One region of the Marinitoga sp. 38H-ov genome, then DNA from elsewhere that is predicted to be linked to it. Evidence: riboswitches for the same ligand, from Rfam matches in the RefSeq annotation. Region 1 holds a riboswitch; the other holds the start of a gene.
What was found. A riboswitch is a leader RNA that binds a small molecule or an ion and turns the genes downstream of it on or off. The one in region 1 is predicted to bind lysine.
Positions count from the first base shown of each region.

Region 2: it holds a riboswitch for lysine, as region 1 does, so the genes downstream of both, AS160_RS00580 (aspartate-semialdehyde dehydrogenase) here and AS160_RS10650 (Na+/H+ antiporter NhaC family protein) in region 1, are expected to answer to the same signal.

Region 1 covers NZ_LNGH01000054.1:30,381-33,601, reverse strand. The annotation lists gene AS160_RS10655 (hypothetical protein) at 1-215, shown strand, start outside; gene AS160_RS10650 (Na+/H+ antiporter NhaC family protein) at 253-1,935, opposite strand; lysine riboswitch at 2,021-2,190, opposite strand; gene AS160_RS10645 (metalloregulator ArsR/SmtB family transcription factor) at 2,553-2,885, shown strand; gene AS160_RS10640 (permease) at 2,898-3,221, shown strand, end outside.
Region 2 covers NZ_LNGH01000002.1:90,308-93,528, reverse strand. The annotation lists gene AS160_RS00595 (ComEC/Rec2 family competence protein) at 1-441, shown strand, start outside; gene AS160_RS00590 (thymidine kinase) at 441-1,004, shown strand; tRNA gene AS160_RS00585 (tRNA-Ser) at 1,104-1,194, shown strand; lysine riboswitch at 1,338-1,512, shown strand; gene AS160_RS00580 (aspartate-semialdehyde dehydrogenase) at 1,583-2,548, shown strand; gene AS160_RS00575 (diaminopimelate decarboxylase) at 2,553-3,221, shown strand, end outside.

The DNA of each region.
Region 1 (3,221 bases):
TATCTGATATTACAGAAGCAAAAGCATATTCTTTTATTGTTGAAGCTATGAGTATAGATGATGAAGAGGATACAGTACCTTCAATATTTACTGAATGTAAAGAAGGAGAAATATACTTAACTTTGTTTGATTGGGAGTATAATAGAGTAGATGAAGAAGAATATAATAGCTCAGATGAAGATATTCAAAGTTTTAGATTAAGTATATTTAATTAAAAAGGAATGGCTAGGCCATTCCTTTTTTAATTGGTTTTTAAATGGCTTTTAAATCTTTTGGATCAGTTGATTTACCAAAGAATCTTAAAATAGCCCATACTGAAGCAAATCCTAATATTAATGTAATCCAAATAGGTAATCCAATACCTACTAAAATATATCCAACTGCTGCAACTGAAGCAACTGTTACGGCATATGGTAATTGAGTTTTAACGTGATCAATATGATCAGATGATGATGCCATTGAAGACATAATTGTTGTATCTGAAATAGGAGAACAATGATCTCCGAATGTTGATCCTGTTAATACAGCACCTAATGTAGCAAATACTAATGTTGATGGGGCGTTTCCAGTATAAGCTGCTGCTAAAGGAATAGCTAAAGGTAACATAATAGCCATTGTACCCCAAGATGTACCAGTAGCAAATGCAACTATAGATGACATAATAAATACTAATACAGGAACTGCCCAACCAGGTAAAGATGAAGATACGACTTGTACTAAATATTCAGCTGTTCCTAAATCAGAGGCAATAGAACCAATTGACCATGCTAAAATTAATATAATTGTGGTAATAACTAATGATTTTGCACCTTCTACCCATGCTTCTAAAGCTTTTCTTAATGTCATAATACCTTGAGAAACAGCCATTATAACAGCAACTATACTTGCTAAAGCAGATGCCCAAATTAAAGCAGCTGAAGCATCGGCGTTACCAAATGCATTTCTAATTCCTTCTAAATTAAATGGCTCTTCTAATCCACCACCAGAATACCATAATCCAACAAATGCAAAAATAATTAATGTTAAAATAGGTACTAAAGCGTTTGATACTCTTAAAGGAATATCACTATTATCTAATTCTTTTTCAAAATCTGTAGATAACATAGGTTCAGCGCCATCAGCTAAAACCTTTCCAGTTAATCTAGCTCTTTTTTCTGCTTCATACATAGGACCAAAATCTCTCATTAAGAAACCAACCATAAATACCATAAATAATGCAAATAATCCATACATTCTATATGGGATTGATTGGAAGAATACACCGTATGGGTTTACATCTGTTCCCAATGCGTTGAATGCATCACCAATTAATCCTAATTCATAACCAATCCATGTAGATATTGCTGCCATTGTAGCAACAGGAGCAGCTGTTGAGTCAACAATATATGATAATTTTTCCCTAGAAACATTTAATTTGTCTGTTAAAGGTCTCATAGTAGGACCAACGATAAGAGTATTGGCATAGTCATCGAAGAATACAACAACACCCATTAAAGCTGTAGCTAATTGAGCACTTCTAGCAGTTTTAGCTTTTTTAGCAAGTGCATTAGCGATAGCTCTTGTACCTCCCATTTTTGCAATAACTCCAACCATACCACCAATTGTTAATGTAAAAATAATGATACCAGCATGCCATCCATCAGCAAGAGCGTTTACTGGATATTCAAAAGTTTTTGTATAACTTTCAATAAGTTTCATGAAAAATCCAGAACTGGATGTGGCAAATACATTAATTACTGCTCCAGAAAAAATACCTAATAACAATGAAAGAATAACTTCTTTAGTAACAAAAGCTAAAACAATAGCTAGTAGTGGAGGAATAATTGACCAAAAACCATAATTTATTGTTTCAGTATCCCCCCCGTTTGCAAATGCTAAAGCAGACATTAGTAAAAATGTCGCCAGGATAAAAATTACCCAAATACGTTTTTTCATAGAACCCCTCCTTAAATAAGTTATATAATGAAAATTATAATAAAAAAAGCCTTCATTAGAAGGCCGTTTGAAATAAAGTAATTTTATTCCAAACGGCTCTCCGCATTAAGCGACAGTTATATAAGTATTCCTTATATAACCAGGCGTATAAGGTGGGTAAGCCTTATACCCTTCGGCAACTTCGCCTTTCATCTATCCCAAACCTACCCAAGCGATGGATAGATTACTCATCTTAGTTGCGCCTCCGTTTGTTATTAAAGATTATTAAATTTTGGGTAGAGTTTATCAGAAAAATATTTCTATTATATTTCTGTAATATAAAAATATATATGGTAAAAAATAAAATGAGTTTATATAAAAGCAAAATACTTAACCTCCCAGAAAAGATATTAACTTAAAATACAAAATTTAAATTATTATATCATAAAACCGCAAAATATGTCAAAAAAGATTAATATATCAAATGTTTGATAATTGTTATTAATGGATGTTAATCACTTTCTTTCTATATATTCTAAGAAATAATTAATAAATTTGTATTTTTAGAATAACAATTATTTAATATAAATATATTATTATATATCCGGATATGCGAATATATGAAAGGAGGGATTATTTTGATAGATGAATTAATGAAGATATTATCAGATAAAACAAGATTAAGAATAATTAATATTTTAAGTTTAAAACCAAGATGTGTATGTGAATTGACAGAAATTTTGGATTTACCACAATCAACAATATCCAGACATTTATCAAAAATGAAATTGTTTAAATTAGTTTTAACAGAAAAAGATGGTGTTTTTATAAAATACAAATTAAATAATGAATTTTTGGAAAAATATTCATTTTTAAATTATCTTTTAGATGATTTAAAAAATGAATTCAAAGAGGATTTAATTAAATCAGAAAAAGTAATTATAAAAGATGGAGTTTGTGTTATAAAATAATGGAGGTGTTTTATGAAAAAAGAGTTAAGATTATTCTTTTTAATTCTTTTAGCATTTTTAGCTTTCTATTTTATCCCTTTTACAAGTGAAGAGGTTCACAAAGCGATTATTGGCGGTTTTGAAATGCTTCATGATTATGCAAGGCAACATGTTTTATTATGTCTTGTTCCAGCATTTTTTATAGCAGGAACAATATCTGTTTTTGTAAGTAAAAATGCAATATTAAAATTATTAGGTCCTAAAGCTAAAAAAATAATAGCATATCCAGTGGCGGCAGTTTCTGGAGGAATATTAGCAGTTTGTTCCTGTACTATTTTGCCTTTATTTGGAGGAATA
Region 2 (3,221 bases), on a different contig from region 1:
TTGTATAATCCAATTGTTGTTTTTTCAGTAGGATTTTTAATGAGTTATTCTGCTGCACTTTCAATATTGATTTTAATCGAAAAAACAAAAAATTCTTTTTTAATAGCTATTTCTGCTTTTTTAGCCATTCTTCCATGGAGTATAATATTTTTCAATGGATTTTCTGTCTTAGGGGTTTTCCTAAGTATTGCATTTGTTCCAATTATTTACTCATTAATATTTTTTTCATTCATTTATACAATTATACCTTTGCCTGAAATTATAAATATAATTGTAAATAATTATATAGAGATTATAAAGTATATTTTAAAATATATAAATCATTATATAATGTATATAAATTTAGATGGGGATTTAGTTTTTGTATTTTATGTAATATCAGTTATTGTATTATTTTTATTTCATATAATATTTAAATTGAAATATAAGGAGGAATATTAATGTCAGGAAAATTCATTTTAATTGTTGGACCAATGTACTCAGGTAAAACATCTGAATTAATTTCTTTTGTAGAAATTTACACATTAGGTAGGAAAAAGATAAAAGTATTCAAACCAATAATTGATGATAGATATGCATCTAATTATATAGTTTCGCATACAGGAACAAAAATTGAAGCAATTCCTATTAATGAATCTAAAGAAATGTATAATTTTTTAGATTATGATGAAAAAGCAGTTTTTGTAGATGAAGTGCAATTTTTTGACAAAGAATTAAAAAATGTAATTTTGGACTTAATTAAAAAAGGAATAAATGTGTATTGTTCAGGACTTGATTTAACATATAAAAATAATCCTTTTGAAACTACAATATTATTATCTGCATATGCTGATGAAATTATTAAAAAGAAGGCTGTTTGCCATGAATGTGGTGAATATAGCGGTACAATTTCTTATAAAATTGTAGGAAATGGTTCGGAAATTGATGTTGGTGGATTTGATAAATATATAGCAGTATGTAGAGATTGTTATGAAGAATTAAATAATGAAAAGAAAAAATCATAATAAATATAATAAAATATTATACATAAAATATTATATAAAAATTTTTATATTTTTCACTTGACTAAATACAAAAGTTATGATAAAATAAATTGGAAATATGGAGAGGTGGCCGAGCGGTCTAAGGCGCACGCCTGGAGAGCGTGTGACGGGCAAAACCCGTCCGTGGGTTCAAATCCCACCCTCTCCGCCATAAGAGCAGGATATCCTGCTCTTTTTTTATTATTATACAAATATAAAGTGATAAATTAAAAAATATAACTAATAACTTTGTAATGTATTTGTAAATTTTAATTAATATTTGTTTGATAAACTACATCAAAAGTTAATAATTATTGAACAAACGGAGGCGCAACCGAGATGAGTAATCTACCTATCGCTAGGGTAGGCTTGGGGTAGGTGAAAGGCGAGGTTGCCGAAGGATGTAAGATTTACCCATCTTACATACCTGGTTGTATAGGGAATACCTATGCGACTGTCGCATGAAAACATGCGGAGAGCCGTTTGGAATAATGTCTTATGTATATTATTTCAATTGGCTTTCTAGTGAAAGCCAATTTTATTTTTTTAGGAGGGATAAAATGAAAATAGGTATTGTAGGAGCTACTGGAGAAGTAGGAAGAACAATGATAAGAGTTTTAGAAGAAAAAAATCTAGAAATAAATGAATTAAAACTTTTTGCAAGCAAAAAATCTGAAGGAAAAAAAATGAAATTTAAAGATAAATATTATTTTGTTGAAGAATTAACTGAAGAAAAAATGGAAGAAAAATATGATTATATATTGTTTTCTGCTGGAAGTGAAATATCAAAGAAATATGCTCAAATAGCAAATGAAAGTGGAAATGTTGTAATTGATAATTCATCGGCATTTAGAATGGAAAAAAATATTCCTTTAGTAGTTCCAGAAATTAATGGAAAAATTTTAAAAGGATATAAAGGAATTATTGCTAATCCTAATTGTTCAACCATTCAAATGGTATTGGCTTTAAGAGATATTGAAAAAAAATTAGGAATATCAGAAATATTTGTAAGTACTTATCAAGCTGTATCTGGAGCTGGTAACAAAGGAATAAAAGAGTTATTAGATCAACAAAATGGAATAAATAATATATATCATTTTCCAGAAATAATTAATAATAATGTTATACCTGTAATTGGCCAAGTTTTAAAAAATGGGTTTACAGAAGAAGAAATGAAAATGGTAAATGAAACTAGGAAGATATTTAATGATTATAAAATAAAAGTTTATCCAACAGCTGTAAGGGTACCTGTGTTATATGGTCATTCAGAAAGTATAATTTTTAGAACAAAAAAAGAAGCAGATATTAAAAAAATAAGAGAATTATTATCATCTGTAGAGAATGTTGTATATACAGATAATTTGATAACACCTCTTAATGTTGCTGATACAGATATAACATATGTTTCAAGACTTAGGCAAATGGATGAAAAGACTTTTTTGATATGGGTTGTGGCTGATAATGTTAGGGTAGGAGCTGCAACTAATGCTGTAAGAATATTGCTAAAACATTATGAATTAAGGTGATAAGATGAAAAAATTTCCTTTTGAAAAAGAGATTATTAGATTATTAGATAATACACCATTTTATATATATGATGAAAAAGGAATATTAAAATCATTAAAAAAATTACAAAGTGCATTTTTTTGGTGTGATTTTAAAGAGTATTTTGCTGTGAAAGCAACGCCTACTCCATATATTTTAAAAATTTTAGGAAAAAATAATTGTGGAATGGATTGTAGTTCATTAGTTGAATTATATTTATCTGAAATGGTAAATATTATTGGAGAAAATATTTTATTTACTTCAAATAATACACCTTTAAAAGAGTATAAAAAAGCATATGATTTAGGTGCGATAATAAATTTTGATGATATTGGACATATAAATAAATTTGTCAAAAAAATTGGTATTCCAAAAATCGCGTCTATTAGATATATTCCTAAAGAATCATATGGTACTGATATAATAGGAGATCCATTAAATTCTAAATTTGGAATGCCATTTGATAACATAATTGAAGGCTATAAAAAAATGAAAGAGTTAGGTGTAAAAAGGTTTGGATTTCATTCAATGCTTGTATCGAATACATTAGAAGAAGATTTGATAGAAAAAAATACAGAAATTATTTTTAGAACTGTAAAAAGAATATCAGATATATTGAACATAGAATTTGAATTTATTGATATAGGAGGAGGT